DNA from 3 places in the Shewanella sp. FJAT-52076 genome. Region 2 is predicted to be linked to each of the others. Evidence: predicted binding sites of a transcription regulator. Region 2 holds the regulator's gene; each other region holds the start of a gene.
The links. The regulator LexA, encoded in region 2, represses DNA repair genes until DNA is damaged. The targets are predictions, from matches to a motif close to TACTGTATNNNNATACAGTA.

Region 1 (6,449 bases), 2.1 Mb from region 2:
CTTGAGACTACCGATAAGGTTAACGAAAAGCCCCTGCGGGTCACCTTCAGCGGTTTTGGCTTGCACGGTCTTGAAATCAATGTGTTTGCCTATGTGGGCACCACGAGTTTGCCCACCTACCAACAGGTGGCACACGAGCTGAATCTCGGCATTATGGAAATCGTGGCCAAACATGGCTCCAAGGTGGTGCCAGCCTTGGCTCCGGTAGCGCCTTAAGCTGGCGTTTCCATAAGACGTCCTGAATCATTATCGCTGCTATGTGGTGGCTTTGAGCACAGATAGCAGCGGTGTCAGTTAGCAGGTAGCATTAATAAAAAGGTCGCCATTGGCGACCTTTTTATTAATGAAGATACTATTTCATTTGACCTCTGGCTTATTGAGGCGCCCATGACAGCCAATCTTCGTGGGCCTCGGGATAAAGCACAAAGCGGCTGCCATTACCAAGCTGGTTACTGCCGGCAGTCGCAGCGCGGGTGGCGACACCTATTCCACCGGCCAGAATGGTTTCGAGTGAGCCGGTTTGCACCTTGGCGCCGGAAAAGAGGCCGAACTCAACGCTCACCCCAGAGAGATCGAAAAACACGCTGCTGGCGTTGACCAGATGTCGGTACTCGGCGTCGATGTGGGCAAAAAGCTCAACCTGGCTGCCACTGCTGTTGAGGGCATAGCCGTCGATAGCGCCGATGGCAACACCGCGATAGAAGATTTGACTGCCTGCTTTCAGTGAACCCAGGGATGGCCGCTCAAGTGTTAGCTTGAGCGCATCTTCTGCCACATTGGCGTAGTGGGGTGCTCGGGTGGTGACCTTAAAGCGCTGCAGGCGGGTCGCAGCGTTACCGGGCAAAACGGAGATAAAGGGCCCGGTGAGTATGGCTTCCGGAGCCTTGATGCCCTGCAATGAAAGCTGCACATCTTCCAGCAGATAACGGCTGTCTTCACGGCTAAAGTTATCGGCGTATTCGCCGTAGAGGTAGGCGTGTGCAATGAGCTCACGTAAATCCGACGACAGCTTAACTTCGGTGACTTCGCCTATCTGATGCCCCTGATAACGGATAGGTGCGCCGGCCGCCAAGCGGGAGTCAGCGCTCATCACCAGTTCGACCGGGTTCGCCTGCGCCAGTGCAAGCGTCTCAGACTCATAAAGATGGCCTGGATTTTTTGCCTCACCCTGTTGCAGCAGGCCAATGGCGATGCCGCCACTGATAAGACCGGGCAGGGTAGCCACGTCTACTTTCAGGCCCTTGAGACTGGCATCCACAGAAATGGCACTGTGTTTCCAGTAAAGCGTATTGGGGCCAATCAGACGGTTAAAGGTACTGTCGATGGCAAGCTCAATATTGAATACATCCGCATCGGGCTGCCACTTAACCTGGGTCACTTCCCCTATGTGCATCTTCTTGTAATAAACCGGGCTTGCGACCTCAATACCGGCGCCTTCAATACTTTGCAGCTTTACCTTGATTCGCTGTGTTGGCGCCTTGGCGGCCAGCGCTTCGTCATCTGATGCGTAGAGGCGCAGTTCATCCTTATCTGAGAGGGTACCACCGCTGCCACTTACCAGTCTGAGTGCGCCATTGAGTAAGGTGGAGGTATCTCCCACGGCAAACTTCACCCCTTTGAGGGATGCATCGAGGCTTACCGGGGACTCTGTGACCAGGTAACTGCCACGGGTCAGCAAACGTTTGAATTCAGGCTGTATTTCGGCCTGATACTCCACAGAACCCAAATCCTCAGCGAGTTTTACCTGGATTACCTCACCAATGGGTAGATTGCGGTAGCGTATTTCGGCGCCAACCTGCGCTCCCTGGCCTTTGTCGCTGCGAATAAGGAGATGGGCCTTGTCGGCATACATAAAGTCGGGTGCCTTGTCCTCGAGGACATAGCTGCCCTGCATGTTGCCTTCACCGGGCATTAGGGCAATCACATCGCCGGTAATCAGCCTGGCCGCGTGCTTTATTCCGCCAAGAGACACCTCAGCGCCTTCGCGCCAGAAGCGGCTGTCCTGACCGATTAAATCGCCGCGGGCGTTATTGATAAAAACAGTCAGAGTGACGCCCGTATCAGTGAGCCTGGTGTCGGTAACCTTGCCGACTTCAAGGCCGCGATACACGACCACGCTGCCCACATTGAGGCCATCGGCATTGGTTGTTGTCAGTTCCAGTGAGTGTCCGCCAAGCGCATCAGCCTCTGTGCTGTGCAGCACAAAGCTGTCACCGTGGCTGGCGCTCATTCCGGCATCGGAGCTGCTGAAACTGATCCCCCCTGCAAGCAGCGTCGCGAGGCTTTCGCTTTCAACCTTGATACCTTTTAACGACGCATCGATGCTCATGCCGGAGACATTCCAGAAACGGCTGTCTTTTTTCACCAGATGTGCGTATTGGTCCTGAATGAAGGCCCCTATGATGATTCTCTGATTGCCTTCGAGGCGATAACTCACCACGTTGCCCACAGGAATTTGCCGGAAATACACACCCGAGCCCACATCCAGTGAACCGAGTCTGTCGGTACTGAGTTCCACCAATATGCCTTCGTTGCCGGGGGCCAATGGCGGTGCCTCTCTCAGGGCGTCGAAACGGGTAACGCTGTCGCCGTCGCCCGGCTGCACCGCGATATAGTTTCCGGAGAAGAGGGCATCGAGGCCGGACACCCCGGTAATGGAGGCCTTGGGTGACACAAGCCAGAACTGGGTGTTTTCTTTAAGATACGGTGTTGAGCGATAGTCCATCATCACGGTGACGTTGACGCCTTTTAGGTCTTCGTCCATGGCTATATCGGTCACCTTACCGACAGTCAGTCCCTGATATTTGACCAGGGTTTTGCCTACATCGATTCCGGAAGCACTGGGGAAATGAACAAAAATTTCGACGCCGGACTCGCGAATACTCTTGATACCAAGCCAGGCTGCAAGGGCAAGTGCGACCAAAGGCAGCAGCCACACCGGCGAGAACAGTTTCTTTTTGACTACCTTGGGTGCTTCAATATTTGTCATCTTCTAAGTCCAGTCGATCCCAGAGTAAACGCGTATCCAATACCTTGGCCGCAAGCTGTGTCAGCAGAATCACCAGGGCAAAAGCCGTTGCTGCCGGTGCGGGTTTGGCATCCAGCAATTGCCCCATGTTCACCAGGGCAACCGTTAATGAAATTACAAATAAATCCAGCATGGACCAGCGTCCGATCCACTCAATAATGTGAAAGCCCGCCATCAGTCTGCGTTTTGACACCGGCAAGGAAAAACTGATGGCGGTGAGGTAGATGGCAAGCCCTATGATTTTCAGCCAGGGCACCAGAATACTCGCGGTAAAGACAATGATGGCGATAGGCAACATATCTGAATGCACCAAATGCTTGATACCGCTGAATATGGTGTCGTGGGTCACCTTGCCCTGATTCACCAGGGTAGTAATGGGATACACGTTGGCAGGAATAAGCAAAATGGCGGCTGTGATAAGCAGTGCCCAGCTTTTTTGCACACTGGCGTAATCCCTGGCCTGATTATTTGCTCCGCAGCGGCTGCAAGTCTGTGCATTTTGCGGATTGGTTTTCTTACATACCGGGCAAAGACACAGGCCCATTTGTTTGCCGGTGGTCTGGACATTGTCAGTCATTCAGGCGGCCCCACATGTGCTCGATATTGTATTCCCGCTGCAAAAACAGGGTCACCAGGAACAGCATGGTGAAGGAAAACGTACCCACACCAAAGTAAATATCCGAGAAGTCGGATAATTGAAATGCTGAAACCAAAAAACTAATCACATAAATTTCCAGCATGGTGAGCTGGCTGAATAATCCATGGCGACGCAATAACCATTTATACAGGTCCCTTTGCCACCCGTAATTAAGCCCTATTTTGACCAGCAGGACTTGTGACAAGATTGACAGCAGCAATAACCCCGGGCCTATGACAGCGGCAACAAGCACGGCGATGCCCACCACCCAGTAGCCCAGGTCCATAACAGCCATGGCGCCCTGGATAACGGTTGCGGTGCGCACCGAGCCTAAAAAATGCAATTCGAGAACGGGAAACAGGTTGGCAGGTAAAAAAAGTGCCAGTGCAGATACGCAAAGCGCCAACATGCCGTTGATAGAGCAGAAGGGGGTGTCATACAGTGCCGTATGGCAACGGGGGCATAGTGCCCTGACGCCACTGGGCAAGGCGCGGCGTCGCACGGCCAAATCACAGGCACGGCAGAGGATCACCGAATTGTCGATATCGTCATGATGCATAGAAGCGTATAGCAGATCCATGGATGACACAGGTTCCCCAGCTGGGGTGATGCCTGATTCTGCCTCCTCTGGAGGCGGTTTCAGCGTACGAGTGTATCAGATCATGTTAAACACTTGCATCCCCTGAAAAAAACTGTGACACTCTGTCACTGTATAAATAAACAGTGTGAGGGCTATCATGGCGGTAATCACTCAATTTGTGGTGGTCAGAGATGGGGTTGAGAAGATGACATTTACATCGAAAAAGGAGGCGGATGCCTACGACAAGATGCTGGATATCGCTGACAGCCTGATCCCATTTATCGACAATGCAGAATGTGGACTCGATGAGGCGACAACTGAAAAGTTGGCCTTCTATTTTGCCACCCACAAAGATGATTTATCATCCCTGCTGAAGGGCGCGTCTCCCAACGTGGCGACGGCACCGGTAAAAAAAGCAGCCCGCAAGGCTGCAGAGAATGACTGAATATCGGCAGGACATTGCATGAGACACGCGTTTTACGACACCTTAAACCGCCAGGCTGAGGCATTGCTCTCAGGCGAAGACGACATGGTCGCCGCCATGGCCAATTTCTCGGCGCTATTGAATGAACATATGGACGACCTGAATTGGGTCGGTTTCTATATTCGCCGTGAAGACACTTTGGTGCTGGGTCCCTTCCAGGGCAAGGTTGCCTGTACCCGTATTCCATGGGGCAAGGGCGTCTGTGGTACGGCTGCTGCAACGGATACAACGCAGCGAGTCGCCGATGTACATCAGTTTGACGGTCACATCGCCTGCGACTCCGCGTCTAACTCCGAAATTGTGGTGCCGGTAAGGCATCAGGGCAGGGTAATTGCCGTGCTCGATATCGACAGTCCCAGTTTTTCCCGCTTCGATGAGACAGATCAGGCAGGGCTCGAGACCTTGGTGAGAACCCTGGAAAAGGCCTTGTTCGGTCAATAAGTCGCCAGTTTTCGTCAAATCCCAGTCGCATTCGCCCAAGCGGTCACTATAATAGGCTGCTTGTGCGTCTGCCTCGGGATCATTTCCCGGCGAATAGTAAAAATTGTTAACAATAGTTATTAACGCTTTGGCAAGCGCCCGGAAGATGCTAATTTGTGTGTTGGCCCTCGGGCTAACGTATAGAGAATAACCTATGTCCCGCAATCGCTTGCAATAAACCGGGCATACATACCTAGTAACTGTGGAAGTAAAGATGGAATCAACAGAAAAGTTGACCGACACCAATGCGATTCTCGCGTATTTATATGAAACCTTTCCTTTGTGCTTTGTGGCCGAGGGTGAAACCAAGCCACTGAAAATTGGATTGTTTCAAGATTTGGCTGAAAGGTTGGCTGATGATTCTAAGGTCAGTAAAACACAATTGCGTGTTGCCCTGCGCCGCTACACCAGCAGCTGGCGCTATCTGAAGTGCATCAAAGCCGGTGCGGTCCGTGTTGATCTGGACGGCAACCCATGCGGTGAGCTGGAGCAGGAACACATTGACCACGCACAGGCTACACTGAAAGAAAGTCAGGACAAGGCAAAGGCCAAACGTGCCGAGCGCAGCAAGGATGAGGGTGACGCCGCCGATAAAGCGCCGCGTAAGCCTAAGCGTAAGCCCCAGCCTCAAGCACGTCGTGACGCCAAGCCCGCTGCCAAAGACAAGCCCAAAGCCGCGCCTAAAGCGCCAGCGGTACCCGTCAATCTGGTGCCTGCCAAGCTTGAAGAGCTCAAGGTGGCCCAGCGTGTTAACGTGAAACTGGGCATGTCACCCGTGGCAGGTTCAATCGTGGACATCAATAAGGGCGATGTGCATGTACAGCTGGATTCAGGCTTGACAGTGAAAGTCCGCGCCGAGTATATACTGCTGTAATTCATTGAAGTTTAAGGAGTAGCTTGTTGATGCGAAAATTATCTCTGGCGGTATCCATTGCCGGGATCCTGGTAGGATCTTCTGCGTGGGCCATAGCGCCTGCCATTCAAATCGATGAGCTGCCCCAACTGGTGCAGGAGCCTCAGCACAAGGTGGCCTCTAAGCGGGTAGCGGATCTTTTTACCCGCTCGCACTACCACAGGTTCAGCCTGGATGATGCCTTCTCCGAGCAGATTTTCGACCGTTACCTTAAGCAGTTGGATTACCGTCGTAATGTGCTGACTCAAGCCGATGTGCAGAACTTCGAAAAGTATCGCCATCAGTTTGATGACATGCTGAAAAACGGCGATATCACAGGCGCCTACG
Region 2 (6,449 bases):
CATCCAGGTCATACCGGGGGCGCGCAGGTTGACTATGGTCACTATCACGTTGATGGCACCCATGATGGAGCTGATCCCCATGATGTGAACCGAAAACACAAACAGTGCTGTACTGTCGGGGCTGTAAGTAGTGGAGAGGGGGGCGTAAAACGTCCAGCCGAAGTTGGGTGCACCGCCTTCCATAAACAGCGAGCTGAGCAAGATGAGGAAGGCAAAGGGCAAAATCCAGAAACTCCAGTTGTTCATCCTGGGCAATGCCATATCCGGTGCCCCAATCATCATGGGGATCAGCCAGTTCGCCAACCCGGTAAAGGCTGGCATAACGGCACCAAACACCATGATAAGGCCGTGTACCGTGGTCATCTGGTTAAAGAAGTTAGGCTCAACCAGTTGTAATCCAGGCTGGAACAACTCGGCACGGATCACCATGGCCATGGCGCCACCGGTCAGGAACATAATAAAACTGAACCAAAGGTAGAGTGTGCCTATATCCTTGTGATTGGTTGTTAATATCCAGCGCATTATGCCCTTTGCCGGGCCATGATGGTGTTCGTCATGGACGCCCTGATGGGTATCGTGGGTCGTGGTTGTCATTATCGTTCCCCTACTTTCCATGATTGTTTACGTCGGTGGCCTGAACGCTATCACCGGTGTTGTTATCCCAGGCGTTACGTTCATAGGTCACCACCGCAGCAATGTCCCTGGCAGACAACATTGAGCCAAAAGCCTGCATCGCGGTCCCGGCTTTGCCGTGAATGACTATGTCGAGGTGATTGGCGATGGGACCGGTAGCGATTGGGCTTCCCGTGAGGGCGGGAAACGCACCGGGCAAACCGGCACCATTGGCTTGGTGACACGCCGCGCAAGAAGCCATGTACACTTGCTCACCACGGGCCATCAAAGCGTCCATCGACATGGGCTCGTCGGTAGCAGGTTCGGCGGCTAGCGGAGCTTCGGTCGATGTCACGGCTTCGCTGACGGGTGTCGCCTGGTCAGTTCCCTGCATCTCGGTCTGGGCTGCGGGAGCGCCGTTACTGCCATGGGCGTTAACATCAGAGGCCTGCACTGTGTCACCTGTACTGTTGCCCCATGCATTACGCTCATAGGTCACAACAGCGGCAATCTCTGTGGCAGACAACTGCTTGTTGAACGCTTGCATGGCTGTGCCGGCTTTACCGTTGAGAACGATGTCGAGATGCTTGTCGACAGGACCCATGGCAATGGCACTGTCCTTAAGGGCGGGGAATACGCCGGGCAGGCCCATACCATTGGGTTGGTGGCAGGCGGCGCAGCTGGCCATGTACACCTTTTCACCCTGCGCCATCAGTTCTTCCATGGAAAGGGTTTGGTTCAATGCCGCAGCGGCTTGGGCAGCGGCGTTGCTTGCCAGTTGCTTCTGGTTTTCAACCCAGGCGTCAAACTCTGCTTCGGGCAATACCTCAACCACTATGGGCATAAAACCGTGGTCTTTACCGCACAATTCGGCACATTGGCCGCGGTAAATGCCGGGTTTATCTATCCGGGTCCAGGCCTCGTTGATAAAGCCCGGATTGGCATCTTTTTTTACGGCAAATGCAGGCACCCACCAGGAGTGAATAACATCGTCGGAAGTCATCAAAAAGCGAACCTTACGGTTGGTGGGCAGCACCAGATGCTTATCCACTTCCAGCAAGTAGTGATCGCCTTTTGCTTCGGCGCCTTCGATTTGACTTCTGGGGGTCGCCAGGATGCTGTAAAAGCCGAAGTCGTGGTCGAAGTAATCGTAATGCCACTTCCATTGGGAGCCGGTGACCTTGATGGTCAAGTCGGCGTTGGAGGGATCTTCCATGGCGATGAGGGTCTTGGTTGCCGGAATAGCCATGGCAATCAGGATCAGAAAGGGCACCAGAGTCCACGCGATTTCGACCTTGGTACTTTCGTGAAATTGGGCGGCAACGGCCCCTTTGGATTTGCGGTGGTTTATCATGGCGTAAATCATGGCGCCAAAAACCACTACCCCTATGGCACAGCAGATGTACAGGATAGTCATGTGCAGGCCATAGACCCTGCCACTTATCTCAGTAACACCTTGTGTCATGTTGAGCGGCATATCAGCCGCAAGGATGGGCGGGGCCATAAAAGCCGCCGCGAAACAATACAACCATTGCTTCACAAGACATCTCCTCTGTCAATTGCATCAAGCAACTACAAAGAAGAGTCACACAGTAAGTCTCTGCTCTATGCAAACTCTTCGGTTCCCACAAAAAGCAACGATGACTTCAAAGTGCGTTGGCGGTTGGTATCTTATTTAATGAATTACAGCTTTGTTCACCACACTTGCACCTACAGCTGAATATATCGGTCAAATACACAATATCCATGGCGCAAGCCTCAGATACTGCGACGACATAATCGCCCGGATATAACAAACAAATCGTTGTTAACCTGAACTACATTACTTGCAGTTTAAATATTGATCAAGATCACTTTATTTTCTAATTATCTGAAAAAATTATCGAAAAAAAGCCCCGATAACGGGGCTCAAAGGGATGAAGAGATGATCAGTGCAGTGGAGAGGCACTGCGAAGGGTGTGACTTAACTCGGGCCTAACTGCAAAAGCGCTGGCCTGTGAGTGAGCATTTACATTTTCAAAAATGACACCCAATGCCACGGCATTTTTGGCTACCAATGCCAATCTGCGTTTATCTCTTGGATCCAGTTCGTTGGTCCAGCACAGCACGGCGCTTGAGGTACCGTTGGTTAGGGCTTTTTCCATCGCCCATAGGGTTTCAACTTCGTCTTTGGCATGTACCAGCAGCACACGGTCCATGCGCACACCAGCCTGTGCCAGAGTGGATTTAAGTCCGATGTTGGGTGGGCTGATAAGCACTATCCATCGGCCCTCAAGACTGAGGCGTGCGAGCTCTGGGGCGAGCTGCTGTATCTCCTGGCGCCCCTGGGATTGAGTGCTTTGGGTGATCACCTGAGATGCGGGGCAAACATCTTTGGCGGCGGAATCTGTCCACAAGCCGGGATGACGGGGTGCGTTACCAATCAGCTTGTTCATAGCCAGTCTCCATTACGGATAACGCCCACGGCCAAGCCTTCGATAGTCAGACTTTGGCTGGCAAGATCCACTCTGATAGGGGCGAACGCCTCGTTTTCTGCGTGTAAGAACACCACATTGCCTTGTTTCTCGAAGCGTTTTACCGTGACATCGTCTTCCACCCGGGCAACGACAACCTGGCCGTTTCGTGCCTGGTTCATCTTGTGCACTGCCAGCAGGTCTCCGTCGAGAATGCCTATGTCTTTCATACTGTCGCCGCGAACGCGCAGCAGAAAATCGGCATGGGGGCGGAACATGGCAGGATCGACCTGATAATACTGCTCCACATGCTCCTGGGCGAGAATGGGCTCACCGGCAGCCACCTGACCTATCAAGGGCAGCCCCGGGTCTGGCTGATCTTCCAGCTCATCACCCGCCAGTCTGATACCTCGCGAGGTGCCGGGCATAATCTCAATGCAGCCTTTTTTGGCAAGCGCTTTAAGATGCTCCTCGGCGGCATTGGCACTTTTAAAGCCGAGTCTGGATGCAATTTCTGCCCGTGTTGGGGGCATGCCGGTTTCGGCGATGTTGCGTTTGATTAGGTCCAGGATCTCGGCCTGGCGAGGCGTCAGCGGTCTCATGGTCATCCCTGTTTTTCTATACAGTTACTGTTAGTATATACAGTATTTTAGTCAGCGCAAGTATTAACCATTTTTCAGATTATTGGCTAATGGCTGCGGCTGTCTGATATTCTATTGCGCTATTGATTAAAGCCAGGTTCCCAATATCAGCATGTCAGCACACGAGTCTTTTTGGTTTAAGTCTTTGCGTTGGATCCAGAAGCAGTTGGTACACACCATTGTGGTACCTCAGGATCCCTTCGCCGATTTGAATCTCGATCCCTCCCGCCCCTTGGTTTACGTCATGAAAACCGAGTCAGTGAGCGATATTGCTGCGCTCCATGAGGTGACCGGCAAGTTGGGGTTACCCAGCCCATATCAGATGCTGGAAGTCGATGGGATCAAGACCCCACGGGTCGTGTGTCTGGAGGGCAGAAAGCCGCTGTTTGGCAAACGTGACAGCAATGAGCCTTTTTTGCAGACTTTCCAGCAACTGCTGGCATTGCACCGTCAGCAGCAAGAGCTGGATATACAGCTGGTGCCTGTAAGTCTTTACTGGGGGCGAACCCCGGGTAAAGAAGATGACACTATGCGTGCAGCAGTGCTTGAGCGGGAAGATCCGACCTGGCTGCGTAAATGTTTGATGATTTTATTCCTGGGTCGCCATAACTTCGTGCAGTTTTCCCGTGCCGTGTCACTTCGTCATATGGCCGATGAACATGGCACAGATAAGCGCATTGCCCACAAGCTTGCCCGGGTGGCGAGAGTTCATTTCCGCCGTCAGCGTAAAGTGATGACAGGGCCTGTGTTGCCCAATCGTCAGGCCATGTTTCATGCGCTGCTGAAATCCGACAACTTGAAAAAAGCGATTGCCGAAGAAGCCGCCAGCAAAAAAATCTCTGAAGAAAAGGCCCGTGAAACCGCCATTCAATATCTGGATGAGATTGCAGCCGATTACTCCGATAGTCTGGTGCGCATCGCCGAGCGCTTCCTCACCTGGCTGTGGAACAAGCTCTATAAAGGCATCAGCATCAAGGGCGCCGAACAGATTCGCCAGTTGCACCATGACGGCCATGAGATTGTGTATGTGCCTTGCCACCGGTCGCACATGGATTATTTGCTGCTGTCTTACATCCTTTATTACGAAGGCATGGTGCCGCCCCATATCGCTGCCGGGATTAACCTGAATTTCTGGCCCGCCGGCCCCATGTTCCGCCGTGGCGGCGCCTTCTTTATCCGCCGCAGCTTTAACGGCAACAAGCTTTACACCGCAGTATTCCGCGAATATCTGGATCAGCTTTTCGCCAAGGGATACTCGGTGGAGTACTTTACCGAAGGTGGCCGCTCCCGCACCGGCCGTCTGCTGGCACCCAAAACCGGCATGCTGGCCATGACATTGTCTTCGGTTATCCGCGGAATTGAGCGACCTGTGACCCTGGTGCCCGTGTATTTGGGTTACGACCATGTGATGGAAGTGGCTACCTATCACAAAGAGCTGTCGGGTAAGAAAAAAGAAAAGGAATCCGTATGGCAGGTTTTTGGTGCCATACGCAAGCTGGGTAACTTTGGCCGTGGCTATGTGAACTTTGGCCAGCCCATCACCCTGCAGAACTTTTTGACCGAAAAAGTCCCCAATTGGCGTGAAGAAGTGGGTGAAGATCCAGAGCAAAAACCGTCCTGGCTGACCCCTGTGGTGAATGCGCTCGCCAATCGGGTAATGACCCGCATCAATGATGCCGCAGCCGCCAGTTCTGTCACGCTTTCCAGCATGGTGTTGCTGGCCTCGGAGCAAAATGCGCTGGAGCGCAACCAGCTGGAGCGCCAGATTGATTTGTACCTGAGTCTGCTCAAATCCGTGCCTTATACCTCGTACGCATCAGTGACCGAGGGCAGTGGCAAGGAACTGGTCGATCGCGGTATTGAGCTGAACAAGCTGACCGAAACCAAGGATGACCTGGGTACCATCATTTCCATCGATGATAGCCTTGCGATTTCCATGACCTATTACCGTAACAACATCATCCACTTGTTTGTAATTCCGTCATTGATTGCCACCGTGATGGTGCGCCACGAAGAGGTCTCCCGCGAAGAACTGCAGGAGCTGGTTACCGAGTTTTATCCGCTGCTTAAGGCCGAGCTCTTTATGGGTGTTGCCGATTTGCCAGCCTATGTGGATGCGCTGGTGGAGTGCTTTAAGTCAGAAGGTCTGATTACCGGCGATAACCGCCTGAAACTGGTAGATGAGCGCATTAATCAGCTGTTGTTGCTGGCCGGTGTGGTAGGCGAAACCTTGAAACGCTACGCCATTATTTTCAACCTGCTGGGTGAGCAGCCCAGAATGGAACGCGCCGACCTGGAGCATCACAGCCATCGTCTGGCCAGTCGTCTTGGTGCCATTCATGGTGTCATGGCGCCGGAGTTTTACGATAAAAAGCTCTATGCCTTGCTGTCGAGCAAGCTGAAAGATCTGGGTTATCTGTCCGACAAGGCCGATGGTGACAAGGTGCGTAAAATACGTGATCACGCCAACGGACTGCTGAGAAGTTCGGTACGTCAAACCATTATAGAGACGCTGAATCAGGAGCAGGACGACTGATGGCTAACCATATGAATGCCGCCAGGCATCCGGTCAAAACCCCCTCGCTGCTGGGTGGTGCCATGATTATCGCCGGTACCACTGTGGGCGCGGGAATGTTCTCCTTGCCCGTGGTGGGCGCCGGCATGTGGTTTGGCTATTCGCTGCTGCTGATGGTGGCGATTTGGCTGTGCATGTTGCTGTCGGGATTACTGCTGCTGGAAACCA
Region 3 (6,449 bases), 1.9 Mb from region 2:
ACTGGCGTTTAAGCCAGCAGGCACCAGCTCGGCCGGGTACTCGTACCTGAGTTCAGCCATCGAAAACCGGCACTGGCTGGCAATCTTCTGGGTATTGGCAATCCACTCCTGCGGATAACGGCGATGGATGCTGCCAAGGGGCCGCAAGTAATGCTCAGCGTTCTGGCACAAATGGCCTTCGGCCTCATCAAGTCTGAGGCCCAAGCGAATGCAGGTGAGTACATCCAAAAGCGGCTGGCGCGCCGCGCTGTGCATACGCACATCTCCTGCTGCCACGCAGGGGATGTCGCACAAATCAGAGAGGCGCTTCAAATAGCGCTGCCACAGGCTGCCTGCGGCCTCAAGACACTGCTCCGCCAGAAAATAGCGCCGGCCCTGCCAGGCCGCAAGCTGCTTTGCCAGCCGCTTTTGCGTAGCAAACCACTGCCGCTCGGTTGCGGCAATGTCCGCCCCCGGATTTTGGGGCATCGGCGGGCGCCACAGCAGCACGCAGTCAGGCAACGGCGATAACAGGTCGTCCAGATTGATGCGATATTCCCCCTTGGGAGCCCGCCGCCGACCACGACTTATCAAACGGCACAGGGCGCCATAACCTGCCCGGCTGGTGGCCAGCAGCACAAAGGTGCCTTCCGGCAGCCGAAATTCACTGCCCACAATCAGCGCTATACCAGCTTCCACGGCGGCCATGTGTGCCTTGACCACACCGGCCACCGAACACTCATCGGTAATAGCGATGGCACTGTAGCCAAGTCGCGCCGCCTCGGCCACCAGCTCGTGTGGGTGCGACGCGCCCCGTAAAAAGCTGTAGTTACTGATGGCATGAAGCTCGGCGTACATCAAAACCAGCCCTGCAAGTAAAGTCCGGGCTCGCCCTCACGGCGAAACACCCAGCACAGGCCACCTTCATGGTGGCGGGCAAGATAATAGTCACGCGCCGCGCCCATGGGGTTCCCGCTTGACAAACTCTCGCTTACCTGCCCCGTACCAAGCTCAGTTGCGCTTTGAGCCGCCATAGCTTGGCTGCCATGCCACCAGGGCTCACGCAGCCGCTCCGGGCCGCGCAGCAGCTCAACATCGGTTTCTGCAATCGCTTCGGGCGTTACCAAAAGCCAGGGCGGGCGGCAGGCAAGTGACAGCCCTTCTGAGGCAGCATTCTGTGTGGTCGCAGGCTTAGCTGCTGCGGCTTTTGTCACTGGCTCGCTCAGTTCCATCACAGCAGTCGCGGCTTCGCTCGTTGCCACATCGCTCGTTGCAGCTTTGTTTGTAACGGGCTCATTGGCCGCTGTTAAGCCCTTAGCTGTTAAGTGCGTATCTGCTAAGTGCGTCGCTGTTAAGTCGGTTGCTGTTATGTTTGAAGTTAATCCCGGCGTTATGGCCTCAGTCATCGAATCATCATTCGCCCCATCCATTGCAGCCGAAGTTGCCTGGTTACCGGCTCGAGCGGCTGTAAGAGTAAAAGCTGTGTGGATGACATTCGAAGCACCAGCCGTGTTTGCGGCTTTTTTATCTGCTGCAGGAGTGATACCGGCAGCTGCTGCGCGTTGCCGCGCTGGCATGGATGAGGTGAATGGCTCTGTTGGCTTAAGCTCTGTTGGCTTAGCCTCTGTCAGTTTTGGCTGGGTCAATTTGGTCGGAGTTGGCTTTGACTGCTGGCGTGAAGGCTTTGCAGCTAAAGATGAGGCTGACAAAGATGATGCAGGCAAAGCCGTATAGGCAACCGCCACAGGTGCCGACATCGGCTGCAGGCAAAAGCTGTGCTCCGGCAAGAGCGCCTTTCTGGCGCCAAGGCGCTTTACCCTGTCTTGCCCCAGCCTGGCTTCGAGCCGGGCCAGCAAGCTCAGACTGGCTCTGTGACTGTTTTCGATGGCTCCTGCCGGCGGCGCACTTCTGGGGCTAAAGTGACAGCGGTGCAGCGTCAGTGCCACTACGGGCGCCGCCAGCGTAAAGCGCTCCAGTTGCAAACGGCACAGGGCCAACAGGCCATCGGCGGTGTATTCGGCAAAGGGGTATGCCAGCGACAGGCGCGCTTCATGATCCTCTGCAGTGGACTGAATCGACTCAGCTTTATCCAAAGCCCTGGATAGCGCGCCAGTCACGCCTCCCTGACCGAGACTTGCCTTTGGGCTACCTGTAATCTCGGAGGTCTCGGAGGTTTCTGTGGTTTCTGTGGCCCCTGTGAAGGTTGCCCGGTAATGTAGCACCAGCTCCAGCATGGAAACCGCCAACTGTCGCTGACGTAAAAACAGCGCCAGCTCGGCAAACATACGCCCAAGCATAAACACCAGGGCATTGAGGCTTTCAGCCTCATACATCAGCTCAAGCCGCTGACGATACTCTTCCTGCGGGCAATAAAAGCTCTGGGGATGGGGCTGCTTACCATTAAGCCTTGCCAATAGCAGCACAAATTCAGGACCAAAACGGATCCCAAGCTCAGCGGCGGGTAAAGCCTGCAGCGCACCTATATGCTCAAGTCCCATGCCCTCCAAACGAAAAAGCAGCGCCTCAGGCACAGGCAGAGTGGAGATTGGCAGCGCCGATAATTGTCGTGATAAAGCCTCTGCTGCGCTTTTGGGCTCAGCAATCGCTTTTGATGCCGATTTTGAAGCTGAAACCTTGAGAGCCGATTGCGACGTTGCAGCCCTGGCAAACACTGGCTGCAGCGTCTTTGATGCCAGACTGGGCCGGGTTTTGGCCAGCATACCCGCTGCCAACGGCGTGGCAGCAAACGCCATGGCAAAGTGGCAGTTAAGCCCTTCAAGCGCGGCTGCCAATGCCTTTGCCAGCGCCGCTTCGCCGCCAAAGAGTTTTGCCATAGAGCCGGTTTCAAGCAGCAGTACATCGTGGCAACGGGCAAAAAATGTATCGGGCTCAGGAGGCGGCACCAGGCGGGCACTGAAACTGTAGCCGTGGCGACACAGCCAGTCGCAGCCTTGCCGGTGCAGCGAGAGGTTGATGGGAAATGGCTGCACATTGGGGCACAGCTGCGCCGCACTGCCCATACTCTGACCTGCCATGACCCCGGCACTGGCCGCCTGCGGGCAGGCTTTAAGCACCCGCGCCCTTGCCACATCGTACAAAATAAGCGGCATGGATGGCGCCAGCCCCTGCACATGGCGCAGATAATCCAGCTCCCAATGGGGCAGCCATACACCAAGCCAGCGCATCAACCCTTAACCCGAACAGATTGATGACAGCTAAGCCCTCGGGCCAAGCAGCAGCGCTGCTGGACGAACAGGCTCTGATGCAAACACAGGCTCTGCTGAAACAAGTGTCTTTGATGGACGCACAGGCAATCACGGATAAACGACATACATCATCCTCCTGCTCAGGCGCCGCCCCAGGGGCCCTGCAACACCTGCACAGATGGCTGCGACGGTAAGTAGCGTGCAAGCAGTGGGGAAAGCCCCTCTATCTGCAAACTGTCCTGCGGTTTGCCGCCGCGGCGTTTCAGTAAGGCGAGTTCCAGCCTGTCTGAGTTACCGCCCGGGGTTAACCCCAAACGCAGCGGCAAAGGATTACCCTCAGTGGCGTCAGTCACCAGAATAATGGCCAGACAGCCGCCCTTTTCCGCCGCCAGCTGCAAACGCCGGGCTTCGGTCAGGCTTAAACGGTCAAGCCAGCCCAGCAACAAACGGCAGCCACCACTGGCCAGACTCTGCTCCATGGCCCAGAGTCTGTCCTTACGCGCGTTGACATCCACCAGACAAAAGCCTTCCGGCCGCAGTCCATGTTGCAATAAGTACTGCGGATTCAACTGCCAGGGAGCGCCAACCAAAATTACCGGGGTGTCGTTTTCGCCCTGTATGCACCTGAGCAATGGCGTTAACAGAAGCATTGACTGCGACCCCGGCACCGGGCAACTCAGTTCACACACCCCATGGCGCGGCCAGCCGCTGTCGGGCAAGGCGGTATCCAGCGTCTCAAAGCCGGTGGCATAACCGGGCTGCTGGCAGGTTTGTTGCCCAAGCCAGATATCCTGGCGGCCAAGTTGTTTGGAAAGCTCTTGTGGACTGGTTTTCATCGGGGCACCTGTGTCTGAACCGGGTTTCGGTATTCAAATCACCAATAACTGTATATTTATACAGTATAGCAGTTCTGACAAACTTGCCAATCCTCTGGGATCTGAATTGGCAAGGTGTATAATGCGAATCATTTTTATTTATGAGTCTGTGCGATTGTCATGAAATTGTCCCGCCATCACCCCTTTGCCCGCCTGCAATGGCGCCTGTTTGGCTATTTCGGCTCCTCGCTGTTGGTGATTTTGTTATTGGCCAGTCTGATTGAAGCCATGGTGCTGCATCAGCTGTTGGTGCTGCCAAAGGAAACCAAGGCGCAGCTGTCGGTGTTGGCCCGGGAGGCCGAAGCCATGGTGAAACGCGGCTCTCCTCAGGCGCTGGCCGAGTGGGAGGCGGCGCAGTCGTTCAGTTTGCATGTGATTAACAGCCGCCTTGAAGGCGTGAGCGGCCGCCCTGTTCATCCGCACTTTGAATTCAAACTGGGGTTTATGCTGGGGCCGGATCAGGCGCTGGGGGATCGGGTACAAAAGCCCATTATTGGCCTGCCGATTTATGCCACTTTCGATAATAGCGGCCCTCTGCTTTTGGCGGTGCAGCTCAATGCGAATTTGCACCCAGCCAAGGATCTCAGTTACAGCCTGTGGGCGATCCGCTTAACCGTGGGATTATTTGTGCTGTGGCTGTTCAGTCGCCTGCTGGGGCATTACCTCATCAAACCGCTGGCGACGTTGCAACAGGGCACCCGCGCCCTGGCAAGCGGAAAGCTCAGCACCCGGATCGGCGAGCACTTTTCGGCAGCTGAACCTGAGTTTTATCAGCTCGGCCACGACTTTGATGAAATGGCGGATGTGATTGAGCGCACCCTCACCACCCAGGAGCGCCTTATTCGCGACGTGTCCCATGAGCTGCGCACCCCGCTTGCGCGGCAAAAGCTGGCAGCCGATTTGCTGGAGGGCGATCTGGCAGAGTCCTCGCCTTACCTTAAGCGGATCCACGCCGAAAACAGCGAACTCAGCCGCTTGATAGACACACTTTTGGGATACAGCCGCCTCGCCAGTGGTTATCAGGCCGCCCGCTGCGCGCCCTTTAATCTGCACGAGCTGGCGCAGTCACTTCTGGGGGATTGCCGTTTTGAAGCTGCGCCACGCCAACATATCGAATGGCAGGATTTGGCCGCCTGCAAGCATATCGAGCTTGAAACCGACCAAAGTCTGCTGCAGCGGGCGCTGGAAAACCTGGTGCGCAACAGCCTTAAATATGCGGGAACTGATTGTCATATTCAGATAAGCAGCCACTGCGATGATAACTGGCTCAATATCACGGTGGCGGACAATGGCCCGGGTATCGATGACACCAAGCTCGAGACCCTGTTCCATCCCTTTACCCGCTTTGATGAGGCCCGCCATGCCAGTCAGGGCGGATTTGGACTGGGGCTTGCCATAGTGCGGGAGTGTGTGCGCCTGCTCGGCGGCGATGTCTCGGCCGGACGCAGTGAGCTTGGCGGGTTGGAAGTTAAGCTGTTGCTGCCGTTGCGGCTTAAAAGGCTGGCTGCTGCCGACAAGGCAATTTAGTATAGGTGCATGAAATGCTTTTGGAAGGTGAACGGATGTCCAGCCTGAGTCCAAGCCGGATCTGGCATATAGTGACCCTCATTCCCGAGGGCAAGGTGCTCAGCTATGGCAAAGTGGCCGACCTTGCCGGGTTGCCCGGCCGCGCCCGCTATGTATCACGGGCCCTTAAGCTGGCACCGGACAGCCTGGCACTGCCCTGGCACAGGGTGATAAACAGCCAGGGAAAAATTTCTTTTCCCAAAGACACTGAGCCCTTTCGGCAACAACAGGAAAGCCTGCGTCTTGAGGGGGTTATCGTGAACCAAGGCAAAATCAACTTGTCTGAATATGAGTGGCGGCCCGACATGGCCACCCTGGTATTGAGTCTGCCTTACTGACGCCAAGGAGCTGTATGCGCAAGTTTTTGTTATCCCTCGCCCTGCCACTGCTGAGTGCCAGTGCTTTAAGTATTAGCGCCTTTGCCCAAAACTCACTGACGCCCTTTGAAGCCGACTACAAGGTGCTGTACGGCGATATTGGCCTGGGCAAGGCTCATTTCAGCCTGCCGGCGCCCGAAGGAAATTACTACCAATACAATTTTACCAGCGAGCTGAGCCTGCTGTTTTTAAGCGATGAGCGCAGTATCAAGAGTAAATTCCGTCGCACCGACCATGGTCTTGAGCCCATGGTGTTTATCCATCAGCGCACAGGTACCGGCAGTGATTTCAGTGAGCAGGTGGCCTTTTTGAAAGACAAGTCCATCGTGCGCAGCAACTACAAGGGCGAGCATGTTGAGCTGCCGTTTGAAAACAAGCTCTACGACACCATGATGGTGCAGTTGCAGTTCCGTCAGGATCTGATTGAAGGCAAAGACGCACTTGAA

Region 1: K0H79_RS08115 (YebG family protein) is a predicted target of LexA. The motif match lies at 4,372-4,391, and genes of this name have one in related genera.
Region 3: imuA (translesion DNA synthesis-associated protein ImuA) is a predicted target of LexA. The motif match lies at 4,068-4,087, and genes of this name have one in related genera.

The regions. Positions count from the first base shown of each region.
Region 1 is NZ_CP080415.1:1,878,573-1,885,021, forward strand. It holds gene K0H79_RS08095 (mechanosensitive ion channel family protein) at 1-216, shown strand, start outside; gene K0H79_RS08100 (PqiB family protein) at 374-2,989, opposite strand; gene K0H79_RS08105 (paraquat-inducible protein A) at 2,976-3,605, opposite strand; gene K0H79_RS08110 (paraquat-inducible protein A) at 3,598-4,245, opposite strand; gene K0H79_RS08115 (YebG family protein) at 4,403-4,690, shown strand; gene K0H79_RS08120 (GAF domain-containing protein) at 4,709-5,170, shown strand; gene proQ (RNA chaperone ProQ) at 5,424-6,083, shown strand; gene prc (carboxy terminal-processing peptidase) at 6,113-6,449, shown strand, end outside.
Region 2 is NZ_CP080415.1:4,094,390-4,100,838, reverse strand. It holds gene ctaD (cytochrome c oxidase subunit I) at 1-594, opposite strand, end outside; gene coxB (cytochrome c oxidase subunit II) at 605-2,152, opposite strand; gene K0H79_RS18155 (cell division inhibitor SulA) at 2,541-3,047, opposite strand; gene lexA (transcriptional repressor LexA) at 3,044-3,667, opposite strand; gene plsB (glycerol-3-phosphate 1-O-acyltransferase PlsB) at 3,819-6,242, shown strand; gene mtr (tryptophan permease) at 6,242-6,449, shown strand, end outside.
Region 3 is NZ_CP080415.1:2,233,503-2,239,951, forward strand. It holds gene K0H79_RS09640 (error-prone DNA polymerase) at 1-837, opposite strand, end outside; gene K0H79_RS09645 (DNA polymerase Y family protein) at 837-3,164, opposite strand; gene imuA (translesion DNA synthesis-associated protein ImuA) at 3,326-4,021, opposite strand; gene K0H79_RS09655 (ATP-binding protein) at 4,181-5,587, shown strand; gene K0H79_RS09660 (MGMT family protein) at 5,623-5,964, shown strand; gene K0H79_RS09665 (DUF3108 domain-containing protein) at 5,979-6,449, shown strand, end outside.